One region of the Pseudomonas sp. 273 genome, then DNA from elsewhere that is predicted to be linked to it. Evidence: predicted binding sites of a transcription regulator. Region 1 holds the regulator's gene; the other holds the start of a gene.

Region 1 (7,820 bases):
GACAAGCCGACCTCCAGCCGGCCCTCGGCGCCCTTCATCACCTCGACCCTGCAGCAGGCTGCGAGCAACCGCCTGGGCTTCGGTGTGAAGAAGACCATGATGATGGCCCAGCGCCTCTACGAGGCCGGCTACATCACCTACATGCGTACCGACTCGACCAACCTGTCGGCCGACGCCATCGACATGGTGCGCGGCTTCATCGATGGCGAGTTCGGCAAGAAATACCTGCCGGCCAAGCCGAACTTCTATTCCAGCAAGGAAGGCGCCCAGGAGGCGCACGAAGCGATTCGTCCGTCCGACGTCAACCTGCGCCCGACCCAGCTGTCGGGCATGGAGCGCGACGCCGAGCGCCTCTACGACCTGATCTGGCGCCAGTTCGTGGCCTGCCAGATGCCGCCGGCCGAATACCTGTCCACCACCGTCAGCGTCGCCGCTGGTGACTTCGAGCTGCGCGCCAAGGGCCGCATCCTCAAGTTCGACGGCTACACCAGGGTGCTGCCGCAGCAGAACAAGCCGGGCGAGGACGACGTGCTGCCGGACATGGCCCAGGGCGAGGCGATGAAGCTGCTCAAGCTCGACCCCAGCCAGCACTTCACCAAGCCGCCGGCGCGTTATTCCGAAGCCAGCCTGGTCAAGGAGCTGGAGAAGCGCGGCATCGGCCGCCCATCGACCTACGCGGCGATCATTTCGACCATCCAGGAACGCGGCTACGTCACCACCCACAACCGCCGCTTCTACGCCGAGAAGATGGGCGACATCGTCACCGACCGCCTCAACGAGAGCTTCTCCAACCTGATGGACTACGGCTTCACCGCCGGCATGGAAGAGCACCTCGATGACGTGGCCCAGGGCGAGCGCGACTGGAAGCACCTGCTCGACGAGTTCTACGGCGACTTCAAGAAGAAGCTCGAGGTGGCCGAGGTCAGCGACAAGGGCATGCGCGCCAACCAGCCGACCCTGACCAGCATCCCCTGCCGCGAGTGCGGCCGGCCGATGATGATCCGCACCGCCTCCACCGGCGTGTTCCTCGGCTGCTCCGGCTACAGCCTGCCGCCGAAGGAGCGCTGCAAGGCGACCATCAACCTCATCCCCGGTGACGAGATCGCCGCGGACGACGAGGGCGAGTCCGAGTCCCGCGTGCTGCGCGGCAAGCACCGCTGCCCGATCTGCAGCACGGCGATGGACGCCTACCTGCTGGACGAGAAGCACAAGCTGCACATCTGCGGCAACAACCCGGATTGCCCGGGCTACGAGATCGAGGAAGGCCAGTACCGCATCAAGGGCTACGAGGGCCCGAGCCTGGAATGCGACAAGTGCGGCAGCCAGATGCAGCTCAAGACCGGCCGCTTCGGCAAGTTCTTCGGCTGCACCAACCCGACCTGCAAGAACACCCGCAAGCTGCTGAAGAATGGCGAGCCGGCACCGCCGAAGATGGACGCCATCCGCATGCCCGAGCTCAAGTGCGAGAAGGTCGACGACGTCTACGTGCTGCGCGACGGCGCTTCCGGCCTGTTCCTGGCCGCCAGCCAGTTCCCCAAGAACCGCGAGACCCGCGCGCCCCTGGTGAGCGAACTGGTGCCGCACAAGGACGAGCTGGATCCGAAGTACCACTTCCTGCTCGCCGCGCCGCAGAAGGACCCGGACGGCCGCCCGGCGGTGATCCGCTTCAGCCGCAAGACCAAGGAGCAGTACGTGCAGTCCGAGGTGGACGGCAAGCCCACCGGCTGGCGCGCCTTCTTCGACGGCGGCAAGTGGAAGGTCGAGGACAAGCGCTGATGGGCGGCGCGCCCCGCGCAGGCGGGGCGCGCATATACTGCCGAGTGACCGCATGAGGGCGCGCTGATGGCTCAGGAACTCTACACCCGCACCAACCAGAAGCTGTATTTCGCCGGCCTGGCCCTGGAAGCCTGGCGCAAGGCGGAAGAGGTGCGGCCGATGAACGCCCAGGCGCAGGTCCAGGCCGAGCGCGAGGCGGCGCTGTTCCACCTGTACGGCGCGGTGCTGGGCGTGGCCCACGAGATCGCCGGCTACTACCGCCTGCCCGAGGCCAATGCGCCGCGCGTCGAGCTGCTGCTCAACGCCGAGGTGCTGGCGGCCTCGCCGAGCCCGGAACTGGCCGAGCTGGTGGAACTGGCGCAGCAGCCGGAAACCTGGCTGGCGCAATTGCTGGCCGCCTACGCCGAGCTGTTCCAGCCGCCGCGCGAGCCGCGCAAGGCCAAGGTCGACCCGACCCAGCCGCTGATCCAGGCCGTCAGTCTGGACGACGAGGCGCCGCAGGCCCTGGGCAATGCCGAGCTGGAAGCCTGGCGCAAGTCGCTGAAGGAAATGGTGCTGCGTTTCCGCGGGGCACTGACCGAACTCTGATGCAAGCCGTAAGTCGGCGGGCTAGGGTAGGGCGGTCATCGCTGTTACAATGGCCGTTCTGCTGTGAGAGAACCTAGCCATGCCGACCTCATTCCTGGAAATCGTTGAACTGCCCGATGGCCGCATCGTACTGCGCCGCGCGGAGGACGAGGAGGCGCTGGTGACCCTGGAGTTCTCCAACGACGCCAAGGGCTTCCTGCAGGGCCAGCACATCGAGATCGCCAAGGCGATGTTCAACGTCGGCGTGCAACTGGCCGGCCGCCTCGCCGAAGGCGGCGAGGTCGAGCAGGACGGCCCGCGCGTCCTGCACTGATTCCCTTCTTTTCTACCCCAGACGGATATTCAGGCTCTGCGCCTGCCCGGCGAGTGCCGCGCGGGACAGTTGCGCGCGCGTCCGGCCGTTGAGCGCCGGCAGCCAACTGACCACCGTGTGGCTGTGGCCCAGGCGCAGCGCCTCGCAGGCCAGGCTCAGGGCGGACGCCTGGTCGCGGGCCGGCAGCAGCAGGATGCGCTCGCGGTTCAGCCCGGCCTTGCGCAGCCAGTCGTGGGTGAGGCTGGCCGGCGGGGCGATCAGCGTCAGCCAGCGGGCATCCTGTTCTTCGCTGAGTTCGCGCAGGATGGGCGCCAGCAGGCTTTGGCAGTGGCCCGGCAGGCCGCGCAGCGACAGTTCGCTGAAGGCTTCGTCCTCGGTGGTGTCCGGTTCCGCCAGCTGGGCCAGCAGGGGCTCTTCGGCGTTGGCCCAGAGCGCCTCCTGGAACAGCGGCAGTTGGGGCAGGTCCAGCGGCTGGGGATACTGCATGGTGCCTCCTGTCAGCGGCGGATGACGCCGACGCTCAAGCCTTCGATGATCAGTTCCTGTTCCTCGAGGTCGACCTCGATGGGGGCGAACTCGGGGTTCTCGGCGAGCAGCCAGACCTTGCTGCCCTCGCGCTTGAAGCGCTTCACCGTGACTTCCTCGCCGAGGCGGGCGACGACGATCTGGCCGTTGCGCGCCTCGCGGGTGACGTGCACGGCGAGCAGGTCGCCGTCGAGGATGCCGACGTCCTTCATGCTCTGCCCGCGTACGCGCAGCAGGTAGTCGGCGCGCGGGTTGAAGAAGGTGGGGTTGATGCGGCAGGCGTCCTCGACGTTCTGCTCGGCGAGGATCGGCGCGCCGGCGGCGACGCGGCCGATGATCGGCAGCTCGTCCTCGTTGGCCGCGGCCTTGGGTTCGAAGCCGGGAATGCGGATGCCGCGCGAGGCGCCCGGGGTCATCTCGATGGCGCCCTTGCGGGCCAGGGCCTTGAGGTGCTCCTCGGCGGCGTTGGGCGACTTGAAGCCGAGCTCCTGGGCGATCTCGGCGCGCGTGGGCGGGTAGCCGTTGTCTTCCAGGCAACGCTTGATGAAGGCGAGGATCTCGGCTTGGCGCGGCGTCAGCTTCTGCATGTCCCTACTCTGTCTTTTTGTACAGTTGCTGGAATTATATACAGTGGTCGGCCGCTGGCAACGAATTATTTCGTCGGGCGGGGTGGTAATTCGGCGGATTCGGCCAACGTCCCGCTGGTATCGTTCGTCGTATTGCCTGAAAATCCGCAACAATCCCCCGTGCCAGGCTTGACAATGGATTGCTGTGAAACGTAAGTTTCAAACAAGTGTTTGTCAGGTGGATTCATCCATGGCCCAGTCGGAAACCGTCGAACGTATCCTCGATGCTGCGGAGCAGCTGTTCGCGGAAAAAGGCTTCGCCGAGACCTCGTTGCGTCTGATCACCAGCAAGGCCGGGGTCAACCTGGCGGCGGTGAACTACCACTTCGGCTCGAAGAAGGCGCTGATCCAGGCGGTCTTCTCGCGCTTCCTCGGGCCCTTCTGCGCCAGCCTGGAAAAGGAACTGGACCGTCGCCAGGCCAAGCCCGACGGGCCACGCGCCAGCCTCGAGGAACTGCTCGAACTGCTGGTGGTGCAGGCCATGGCGGTGAAGCCGCGCAGCGGCAACGACCTGTCTATCTTCATGCGCCTGCTGGGCCTGGCCTTCAGCCAGAGCCAGGGGCACCTGCGCAAGTACCTCGAGGAAGTCTACGGCAAGGTGTTCCGCCGCTACATGCAGCTGGTGAACGAGGCCGCGCCGCGGCTGCCGCCCATCGAGCTGTTCTGGCGCGTGCACTTCATGCTCGGCGCCGCCGCCTTCAGCATGTCGGGGATCAAGGCGCTGCGCGCCATGGCCGAGACCGACTTCGGGGTGAACACCTCCATCGAGCAGGTGATGCGCCTGATGGTGCCCTTCCTCGCTGCCGGCATGCGCGCCGACAGCGGGGTGAGCGACCCGTCCCTGGCCGGCGCCCAGCTCAAGCCGCGCAGCAAGGTCCCGGCGCCGGCCAAGGTCTGACCGCGCTGGGCCTGCCCCGGCCGATCGGCTAAAGTAGCGGGCCATTCCTGCTGTCGCTGGCGGACGATGCCCGATCTCGACCTGCTGCACATTTCCCTTGCCGACCAGACGCTCTACGGCTTCGCCGCGCAGCGCCTGGTGCTGCGCCTGCCGGTCTCCACCGCGCGCAACGGCGCCGGCGAGCGCCAGGGCTCCGGCTGCACGCCCCGCGGCCTGCACCAGGTGCGGGCGAAGATCGGCGAGGGCCTGCCGTGCGGCGCGGTGCTGCGCGGCCGGCGCTGGACCGGCGAGGTCTGGAGCCAGGCGCTGCACGAGGCGTTCCCCGGGCGCGACTGGATCCTCACCCGCATCCTCTGGCTGAGCGGCTGCGAGCCCGGCGTCAACCGCCTGGGCGAAGTGGATACCTTCCGTCGCTACATCTACCTGCACGGCACGCCGGACTGCGAACCCATGGGCGTGCCGCTGTCCCATGGCTGCGTGCGGCTGCGCAACGCCGACCTGCTGCAACTTTTCCCGCGCGTGCCGCTGCACTGCCGCGTGCTTCTCGACGAAGCGCCGCAGCCGCAGTGGCGCACGGCCGAACCCTGTTAAGGATTTCCCCATGCAAGGCTCCCTGATGCTCGACATCGGCGGCACCTGGCTCACCGCCGAGGACCGCCGGATCCTGCGCCACCCCGAAGTGGGCGGGCTGATCATCTTTGCCCGCAACATCGAAAACCCGCGCCAGGTGCGCGAACTCTGCGCGGCCATCCGCGCCCTGCGCCCGGACCTGCTGCTGGCGGTGGACCAGGAGGGCGGCCGGGTGCAGCGCCTGCGCCAGGGCTTCCTGCGCCTGCCGGCGATGCGCGCCATCGCCGACAACGCCAATGCCGAGCGCCTGGCCGAGCAGTGCGGCTGGCTGATGGCCACCGAGGTGCTGGCGGTGGGCCTGGACCTGAGCTTCGCCCCGGTGCTGGACCTGGACCACCAGCGCAGCGCCGTGGTCGGCAGCCGCGCCTTCGAGGGCGACCCCGAGCGGGCCACGCGCCTGGCCGGCGCCTTCATCCGCGGCATGCACGCCGCCGGCATGGCCGCCACCGGCAAGCACTTCCCCGGCCACGGCTGGGCCGAGGTGGATTCCCACGTGGGCATTCCCGAAGACGAGCGCAGCCTCGACGAGATCCGCCGCAGCGACCTGGTGCCCTTCCAGCGCCTGGCCGGCGAGCTGGACGCGGTGATGCCCGCCCACGTCATCTACCCGCAGGTGGATGCCGGCCCCGCCGGTTTCTCGCGGCGCTGGCTGCAGGACATCCTGCGCGGCGAGCTGGGCTTCGACGGGGTGATCTTCAGCGACGACCTGTCCATGGCCGGCGCCCACGTGGTGGGCGACGCCGCCAGCCGCATCCAGGCCGCGCTCAAGGCCGGCTGCGACATGGGCCTGGTGTGCAACGACCGTGGCGCCGCCGAGCTGGCCCTGGGCGCGTTGCAGCGCCTGAAGGCGAAAGCGCCCGAGCGCCTGGCGCGGATGCGCGCCAAGGCCTGGCCGGGCATCGAGTACAAGCAGCTGCCGCGCTGGCAGCAGGCCGTGGGCGAACTGCGCGCGGCACAACTGATCGACTGAGGATTCGCCATGACCGTCTACGCCATCATCGGCGGCACCGGCCTGACCCAGCTGGAAGGCCTGACCCTGAAGGACTCGCTGAACCTGGACACGCCCTACGGCGCGCCCTCGGCGCCCATCCAGCGCGGCGAGTACGCCGGCCGCGAGGTGCTGTTCCTGGCCCGCCACGGCCACCCGCACCGCGTCCCGCCGCACCAGGTGAACTACCGCGCCAACCTCTGGGCGCTGCAGCAGGCCGGCGCCCAGGCGGTGCTGGCGGTCAACGCCGTGGGCGGCATCCACGCCGCCATGGGCAGCGGCCACCTCTGCGTGCCGCACCAGATCATCGACTACACCTACGGTCGCGAGCACACCTACTTCGCCGGCGACATCGACCACGTCACCCACATCGACTTCAGCCATCCCTACGACGAGGGCCTGCGGCAGAAGCTGGTGGCGGCGCTGCAGGCGCTGGGCCACCCGCACAGCAGCCACGGCGTCTACGCCGCGACCCAGGGCCCGCGCCTGGAAACCGTGGCGGAAATCGCCAGGCTGGAGCGCGACGGCTGCGACATCGTCGGCATGACCGGCATGCCGGAAGCCGCCCTGGCCCGCGAGCTGGACCTGCCCTATGCCTGCCTGTCGCTGGTGGTCAACCCGGCGGCCGGCAAGTCCAGCGGCATCATCACCATGGCCGAGATCGAGCAGGCCCTGCATGAAGGCATCGGCAAGGTGCGCGAGGCGCTGGCGCGGGTGCTGGCGGGCTGACGGGCCTGCCGCCGCGAATCGCGCCGGGGCGTTCGGTTATCGCGGACAGAGTCCGCTCCTACGGTTCCAGGAAGCACGGTCGGAGGAGCAACTGTCTTCTGGGCTCCCTCGTTCGCAGGGGTGACTGGATCAAAATTCGCGTCTCCCATGTCGCCCCATTGTAGGAGCGGGCCCTGCCCGCGATTCGCGCGCAGGGCGCGCTCCTACAGGGGAATGGCATGGCTCGGCCCGCGTAGGAGCGGACTCCGTCCGCGATTGGACTCACCGGCCACACCGGACACCCCGGCGGCACGAATGGCGGCGGATAACCGCGAACGGTTATTCGCCCTACGGTTGGGTGCGACCGTAGGATTCCGTCCGCGATTTCGCGCGCAGGGCGCGCTCCTACGGCAGTGGCGCGAAGAGCGCGTCTATGTCGCTGTCCTGCAGCTGCAGGCCGCTGTCCTTGCCTTCCTCCAGCACGCCGGCCGCCAGGGCCGCCTTCTTCGCCTGCAACTGCTGGATCTTCTCTTCCAGGGTGCCGCGGGCGATCAGCTTGTAGACGAACACCGGCTTGTCCTGGCCGATGCGGTAGGCGCGGTCGGTGGCCTGCTGTTCCACCGCCGGGTTCCACCAGGGGTCGTAGTGGATCACGGTGTCGGCGGCGGTGAGGTTGAGGCCCGTGCCGCCGGCTTTCAGGCTGATCAGGAACAATGGCACGCGGCCCTGCTGGAAGTCCTCCACCGGCCCGCGGCGGTCGCGGGTGTC
Region 2 (7,820 bases), 1.9 Mb from region 1:
GCGCGCCGTGGAGCAAGTGCCGGACGAACTGCTGCGCCAGCGGTTGCTCAAGGCCATTCATCACCTGAACCAGGACGCCGCCGAATTGCGCGCCCTGCGCGACGAGGTCACCGGGGCGGACATTCGCCTGGCCTGAGTTTGGCGCGCGGCTGGCGGCCCGGCCCGTGTAGCCGGGAGGGCCGTCCTGCTCCTGTGCGACTGTGTCCGCTGCGGATCCACCACCTCGCCCAGCCCCTGCGAGCTCATCGCTGGCCGTCGGGTTCATCCGGACGAGCCTGTCGGGCGAGGGGACCTGAGGAAGGGGGCTGTATGGAGCTTCCGAAAAGCCTGGATGACGGCGGCCTGCGGCCGCCTCAGCGATGATTCCACGCCAGCCAGCCGGCATGACGCCTGCGCGGGGCCGGCTCCGGCTGCGCCTGGGGTGCCGGCGCCTCGTGGGGATGGGCCGGGGTTTCGCTGCGCGAATGCAGCCGGGCCCTGCGCATGGGCACGCGCAGGAAGGCCCAGAGCGTGACGCCCGCCAGCAGCAGCCAGCCGAAAATCATGAGTGTGACGAACGTGCCAGGATTCATGCTGAAAGTCCTCGCCCCCACACGAAGGATAGACCACGCCGCAGCGGTTGCCGGCGGCCATCAATGGAGTGGCGGATGGCTTGCCGGGTTCGCATTATTTCTGGTATCTGTATGTATGTACAGTATTCCGAGGGTGCCCCGCCATGTCTCATGCCGCTTTCCATCCTGCCGTCGCCGATCCGTCGGCGTTCCTCCAGGCGCAGCCGCGGTCGCTGGATGACCTGCTCGAGCTGCACACGCCCCATACCTACATAGTCCGCGCACATGGCGATGGTATGACCGGTGCCGGCATCCACGACAATGACCTGCTGGTGGTGGACCGCGCTTCCCTGGCCTGTTCCGGCGAGGTGGTGGTGGCCGCGGTGAACGGCGAGCCGCTGATCCGCCGCCTGGACATCATCGACGGCGCCTACGCGCTGCTGCCGGCCAACGACCGCTACCCGCCGATCCGCATCGGCGAAGGCGACGAACTGGCGATCTGGGGCGTGGTGCGCTGGAACCTGCACCGCCTGGCCAGCTGAGCCACTAGCGGAAATCGCGGCTGGGCACGTCCAGGCCGCTGAGCAGGGGCGTCAGGTCGACCAGTTGCTCGGCGATCATGTGGCGCACGCCGCTCTCGCTTTCCAGCCGGCCGCGCACCTGCAGCAACTGCGCTTGCAGGAAGACGCGGCGCTGGCGCTCGGCAACGTCGCGCCAGACCACGACGTTGACCAGGCCGAACTCGTCCTCGAGGGTGACGAAGGTGACGCCGCTGGCGGTCTGCGGCCGCTGCCGACCGATCACCAGCCCGGCGACGCTGAGTGGCCGGCCGTGCTCCAGGCCGGGCAGCTCGCGGGAGCTGCGGCAGCGCAACGCTTTCAACTGGCCGCGCAGCAGGCGCAGCGGGTGTGGGCCTAGGGTGGTGCCCAGGCTGGCGTAGTCGGTGAGCATTTCCTCGCCCAGGCTGGGCAACGGCAGGCTCACCGCGGCCTCCGCCATGGCGTCTTGGCCGGCGAACAGCGGTAGCTGCGGTTCCACCCCGGCCACGGCCCAGCGCGCCCGGTGGCGATGCCCGGCCAGGCCGCGCAGGGCGCCGGCGTCGGCCAGGCGCTCGCGGGCCGCGGCGTCCAGGCCGGCCCGGTAGCTGAGGTCCTCGACGCTTTCGAAAGCCCGCCGCTCGCGGGCCTGGACGATGCGCTGGGCCAACTCCTCGCGGAAGCCGCGGACCATGCGCAGCCCCAGGCGGATCGCCGGCTGTGCCTCGCCCTTATCCTCCAGGCTGCAGTCCCAGTGGCTGTAGCGCACGTCCACCGGCAGCACCTCGATGCCGTGGCGGCGGGCATCCTGCAGCACCTGGTCGGGGCTGTAGAAACCCATCGGCCAGCTGTTGACCAGGGCGCAGGCGAAGGCTGCCGGCTCGTGGCACTTCAGCCAACTGCTGGCATAGGTGAGCAGGGCGAAGCTGGCGGCATGGGATTCGGGGAAGCCGTAGCTGCCGAAGCCCTTTATCTGTTCGAAGATGCGCTTGATGTAGTCCTCGGTATAGCCCTTGGCGCTCATGCGTTCGAACAGCCGCTGGCGATGTGGCTCCAGGCCCCCGTGACGCTTCCAGGCGGCCATGCAGCGGCGCAGTTCGTCGGCCTCACCCGGGGTGTACTTGGCGGCGATGATCGCCAGTTGCATGACCTGCTCTTGGAACAGCGGGACACCGAGCGTGCGCTTGAAGACCGGGATGAGTTCTTCGTGCGGATACACGACCGGTTCTTCCTTGTTTCTGCGGCGCAGGTAAGGATGCACCATGTCACCCTGGATCGGCCCTGGGCGGACGATGGCGACTTCGATCACCAGGTCGTAGAAGTTCTCGGGCTTTAGCCGCGGCAACATGGCCATCTGCGCCCGGGATTCGATCTGGAACACCCCGATGGTGTCTGCACGGCTGATCATCGCGTAGGTTTCCGGGCAGTCCTGCGGCAGCTCGGCAAGGGTCCAGCGCTTGCCGCGATAGTCCGCGATCAGGTCGAAGCAGCGTCGCAACGCGCTGAGCATGCCCAGGGCAAGCACGTCGACTTTCAGCAGGCCTACCGCATCCAGGTCGTCCTTGTCCCATTGGATCAGGGTGCGTTCGGGCATGGCGGCATTTTCCACCGGCACCAGGGTTTCCAGGGGATGCTGGGAAATCACGAAACCACCCGGATGCTGCGACAGGTGGCGGGGAAAGCCGATCAGCTCGCGGGTCAGTGCCAGCACTCGGCGAAGCACCGGACTGTCCGGATCGAAACCACCTTCGCTCAGGCGATCCTGCGGCGGGTCTTCGTCGCTCCAGCGCCCGCAGCAGTCGGCCAGGGCATTTACCTGGTCGGGCGGTAGGCCCAAGGCCTTGGCTATGTCGCGAATTGCGCCGGCGCTGTGGTAGGTACTGACAACAGCAGTCAGCGCCGCGCGCGAGCGGCCATAGTGACGAAACACGTACTGGATGACCTCCTCGCGGCGTTCGTGCTCGAAGTCGACGTCGATATCCGGCGGCTCGTTGCGCTCGCGGGAGATGAAGCGTTCGAACAGCAGGGTACCCTGGGACGGATTCAGCTCGGTGATCCCCAGGGCGAAGCACACCGCGGAGTTGGCCGCCGAACCCCGGCCTTGGCAGAGGATGTGCTGACTGCGGGCAAAGGCGACTATGTCGTGGACAGTCAAGAAGTAGTTGTCGTAGCCGAGCTCGGCGATCAATGCCAGTTCGTATTCGATCTGTTTGCGCACCTCTGCTCCGCAGCCGCCTTCCGGCCAGCGGCGCAGCAGACCCTTTTCAGTCAGCTCACGCAGCCAGGTGGTAGGCGTATGCCCTGCGGGCACGAGTTCGCGAGGGTACTGATAGAGCTCGCGTAGCTGGCGGAGTTCGAAACTGCAACGCCCCGCGATCCGTAGCGTCTCCTCCAGCAACTGCGCCGGATACAGCTCGGCCAGCACTTCCCGCGGGCGCAAGTGGCGTTCGCCGTTGGGGAACAGGTGGGCGCCGGCCTCGCTGACCGGCAGGTGGTGACGGATGGCCGTCATGCAGTCCTGCAGGGCCCGGCGGCCGCGGCTGTGCATGTGCACGTCGCCGCAGGCCACGGCGGCGATGCCATGGCGGGCGGCCTGGGCCAGCAGGGCCTGCAGGCGGGCACTGTCGTCCGCGCCGCGGTGCAGCCCGACGCCCAGCCAGAGGCGTTGCGGGAAGCGTTCGCGCAGCCAGGCGCCATCCGTATCCGCTGCCGTGTCGGGCAGCCAGATCGCCAGCAGGCCTTCCAGGTCGGCTTCCAGGTCCTCGCGCAGCAGGCGGTAGCTGCCCTTGTCGGCGCGGCGCCGGGCGTGGGTGATGAGCCGGCAGAGGTTCTGGTAGCCGGCGAGGTTCTCGGCCAGCAGGACCAGCTTGGGGCCGGCCTCGATGCGCACCTCGCTGCCGACGATCAGCGCCAGCTCGAATGCCTTCGCCGCCTGCCAGGCGCGGACGATGCCGGCCAGGCTGCATTCGTCGGTGATGGCCAGGGCGCGGTAGCCCAGGCGTGCGGCGCGCTCGGAGAGTTCATGGGCGCTGGAGGCACCGCGCTGGAAGCTGAAGTTCGACAGGCAGTGCAGCTCGGCGTAGGCCGGGGTCATGCGAACCAGCCGTGGATCAGCCACGGCCCCTCGCTGCCGACCTCGCGGTAGACCCAGGCCTGCTGGCCGGCGCGGGTCTGCACCCGGTAGTAGTCGCGGCGCATGTCCGCGCCATCCCACCAGCCGGACTCGATGCGCTCCGGCCCGGCGAGCACCCGGGGCAGGCTTTCGCGCAGCGCCTGTGGCTGCCGCAGCAACCAGCCGGGGCGCGGCCCGCAGGGCGGCAGGGGGAGGGCGCGCGGGCTTTCCCGGGGTTGCCAGGCCTGTTCCGGGCGGTGCTCGGCGAGGGCCCCCAGGCCGTGCACGGCATCGTCGCCCAGGCGCGCGCGCAGGCGTTCGCGCAGCTGTTCCCAGGGCTGCGTCTGCTGCGGGCGCTCGTCGAACAGCTGGCGTAGCCCGGGGGCGAAGGGCGGCAGGTCGTCGGCCTGCAGGCGCACGGCCTGTACCGCGGCGGGCAGTTGCAGCTGTTCCAGGCGGCCGCGGCTCAGCTCGAAGAGCATGGCCGGCTCGCGCTCGGCGCTGAGCAGGCCGACCGGCATGCAGGTTTCGCCGCGGCCGTGGTGCTCCAGGTACAGCTCGAAGCGCTGCACGCCGCTGTCGCGCCCGGCGAGGAAGGCGGCGAGGTCGCCGGTCAGGCGGCGCAGGGGGAAGAGCAGGGCCTGGGTCGATTCGACGTCGAAATTCAGCTCGATGCGGCTCTCGAAGCGTTCCGGTGGCCGGTAGAAGTCCAGGGCCAGCGACCGCTGGCCGAGCAGGTTGTCGACCTGCCGCAGCAGTTCCGCCGGAAAACGCCGAGCCAGGCCGTCGCGGGGCATGGCGAGCAGTTGCTGCAGGCTGCGCAGGCCCATGCGCGCCAGGCTGGCCACGCTTTCCCGGGGTAGCCCGCAGCGCTCCAGGGGCAGGCGCCCGAGGACGCTGCGCAGGGCTTCCGGGTGTTCCACCACCAGGCCGTCACCGGCGTTGACCAGTACCCGCGCGGCCGCGGGGGTGGGCGCCACGCCGATGCGGTGGCTGAAGCCCAGGGCCCGCAGTTCCTCGCGCAGGCGGGCCTCGAAGCGTGGCCAGGGGCCGAACAGCGCCAGGCTGGAGGCGACCTCCAGCAGCAGCGCGCGCGGGTAGTGCTGGCTGACCTGGGAGCTGAAGCCGTAGGCCCAGGCGGCGAGCAGGTCCTGGCTGCGCTGGATGGCGGCCAGGTCGTACTCGGCGCAGTCGAAGTCGCGGCACAGGGCGCGTGCCGCGGTCAGCGACAGGCCGGGGCGCAGGCCGAGCCGGCGGGCCGCCGGGTTGACCGCCTGCAGCACGCGCCGTTGTGGCGGGCCGGCTAGCAGGGCGAGGGGCGCCTCGGGATCGCTGCGCTGGCGCAGGGCGGCGTCCATGGCCAGCTGTGGCAGGAGAATGCAGGCCCAGCGCATGGCGACCTCAGTGCAGGGCGGCCAGCGGCAGGGGGCTGGCCGGGGCCAGGCCGCCACGGCACTTGAGCACCCGCAGTTGCGCCGGGCGGGTTTCGACGGCCAGGCGCAGCGCGGCCGGCGAGGGGTTGTACGCCTCGCGCAGCGGGCGGAAGGCGAAGGCCAGGGTCTGGCCGCTTTCCGCCGCCACCTGCAGGCGGCGCAGGGCACGGTCGTCGGCCTGCTGCGGCCAGCACAGCACGGCGCCGCAGCAGCCCGAGCGCAGGCATTGCTCGGTCGCCCAGAGCGCATCGCGGCCACTGGCCTCGACCCAGGCCAGGTGCTGCAACTCGACGCCCGCCTCCAGCCAGGCGCGGGGATAGGGGATGTGCGGCGGCGCCACCAGCACCACGCGCTCGCCGGCCGCGCTCAGGCGCGCCAGGGTCGGCCAGAGCAACTGCAGCTCGCCGATACCCTCGGCGGCGTGGAGGATCTCGCTCAGCGCCGCCTCTGGCCAACCACCGCCCGGCAGCAGGGCGTCCAGCCGGGCATGGCCGGTGGGCTGGGCTGCGCTGGGCGTGGTGCCGGCCTGGCCCTTCCAGACGCGTCGCTGGTCGAGCAGCGCGCCCAGGTCTACGGCGACGCCCATGGTTGGCACCTGTGATGGGAAGAGGGGAGGTAGAGCAAGATGAAATCCCGAATACTGTATGAAGATACAGTATCTGGTCTCGCCCCCATCCGGTCAATACGACCGGTTCGCTACGCCGCGACGATCCGCCGGAAGACTGAGCCAGGTCAGCACGGGCTCTGTCGGCGCCCTTCAGAGTGCGTAGGATGGAGCCGACAGACGGTCGCCGAAGGTACCAGTGCTGACTTTTTGCCAGTATCGACCGAACTTGCCGGCGCCGCGGCGGTCTGACTAGCCGTTGCCCATCGCCGACGGGCCTGCGCCTCCGCTGGCGGGCGCGCAGCGTGGGCATTGTAAGCCGCACGCGGGCTCATTAGACTGCGCGCCATTCACACCCTCGTTCATGTCGAAGGACTTCCATGATCAAGAAATGTCTGTTCCCGGCTGCCGGCTACGGCACCCGCTTCCTCCCGGCCACCAAGGCCATGCCCAAGGAAATGCTGCCGATCGTCAACAAGCCGCTGATCCAGTACGGCGTCGAAGAGGCGCTGGAAGCCGGGCTGTCGGAGATCGGCATTGTCACCGGCCGCGGCAAGCGTTCGCTGGAAGACCATTTCGACATCAGCTACGAGCTGGAAACCCAGATCCGCAACACCGACAAGGAAAAGTACCTGGTCGGTATCCGCCGCCTGATCGACGAGTGCACCTTCTCCTACACCCGTCAGATCGAGATGAAGGGCCTGGGCCACGCCATCCTCACCGGTCGCCCGCTGATCGGCGACGAGCCCTTCGCCGTGGTCCTGGCCGACGACCTCTGCCTGAACCTGGAAGGCGACAGCGTCCTGAAGCAGATGGTCAAGCTGTACAACCAGTTCCGCTGCTCCATCGTGGCCATCCAGGAAGTGCCGCCGGAAGAGACCAACAAGTACGGTGTGATCGCCGGCGAGATGATCCGCGACGACATCTACCGCGTGAACAACATGGTCGAGAAGCCCAAGCCGGAAGAGGCGCCGTCGAACCTGGCGATCATCGGCCGCTACATCCTGACCCCGGACATCTTCGAGCTGATCGAGCAGACCGAGCCGGGCAAGGGTGGCGAGATCCAGATCACCGACGCCCTGATGAAGCAGGCCCAGGACGGCTGCGTGCTGGCCTACAAGTTCAAGGGCAAGCGCTTCGACTGCGGTAGCGCCGAGGGCTACATCGAGGCGACCAACTTCTGCTACGAGAACCTCTACAAGACCGGCAAGGCCTGGTAATCCCGGCGCGTTCCCGGTACGTCGAAGAAGCCACCTGCGGGTGGCTTCTTCGTTTCCGCCGTTCGCGTGGGCCGCACGCTTTCGGAGCGGGGGGCTGCCGTAGGGCGAATAACCGTTCGCGGTTATCCGCCGTTGCCTTGCGAAAGCGGCGGATAACGCTGGAGGCGTTATGCGCCCTACGGCTCGGCGTCTACAGCGACGATGGAATCGGCATTTCTTCCGAGCCCGGCCCCAGTGGTTGGCCGTAGCTGAACTCCACGTAATTTCCTGCAGGGTCACGAACGCCACAGTAATAACCGACGGGGTAGGGCTCCTGGCGCGGCGGCCAGATCAGGCAGCCGGCGCGTTCGGCCTCGGCGGCGAT

What was found. The regulator LexA, encoded in region 1, represses DNA repair genes until DNA is damaged. The targets are predictions, from matches to a motif close to CTGTNTNNNNANACAG.
Region 2: a site for LexA is predicted at 6,273-6,288, ahead of imuA (translesion DNA synthesis-associated protein ImuA). Genes of this name have one in related genera too.

Annotation. Positions count from the first base shown of each region.
Region 1 is NZ_CP116775.1:4,742,811-4,750,630, reverse strand. It holds gene topA (type I DNA topoisomerase) at 1-1,776, shown strand, start outside; gene PKO50_RS21610 (DUF6586 family protein) at 1,843-2,364, shown strand; gene PKO50_RS21605 (hypothetical protein) at 2,444-2,677, shown strand; gene sulA (SOS-induced cell division inhibitor SulA) at 2,690-3,163, opposite strand; gene lexA (transcriptional repressor LexA) at 3,175-3,789, opposite strand; gene PKO50_RS21590 (TetR/AcrR family transcriptional regulator) at 4,019-4,726, shown strand; gene PKO50_RS21585 (L,D-transpeptidase) at 4,793-5,317, shown strand; gene nagZ (beta-N-acetylhexosaminidase) at 5,328-6,326, shown strand; gene PKO50_RS21575 (S-methyl-5'-thioinosine phosphorylase) at 6,336-7,073, shown strand; partial or broken gene PKO50_RS21570 (DEAD/DEAH box helicase) at 7,458-7,820, opposite strand, start outside.
Region 2 is NZ_CP116775.1:2,798,540-2,806,359, forward strand. It holds gene PKO50_RS13255 (hypothetical protein) at 1-136, shown strand, start outside; gene PKO50_RS13260 (hypothetical protein) at 354-572, opposite strand; gene PKO50_RS13265 (S24 family peptidase) at 716-1,093, shown strand; gene PKO50_RS13270 (error-prone DNA polymerase) at 1,098-4,181, opposite strand; gene PKO50_RS13275 (DNA polymerase Y family protein) at 4,178-5,593, opposite strand; gene imuA (translesion DNA synthesis-associated protein ImuA) at 5,601-6,218, opposite strand; gene galU (UTP--glucose-1-phosphate uridylyltransferase GalU) at 6,617-7,456, shown strand; gene PKO50_RS13290 (VOC family protein) at 7,647-7,820, opposite strand, start outside.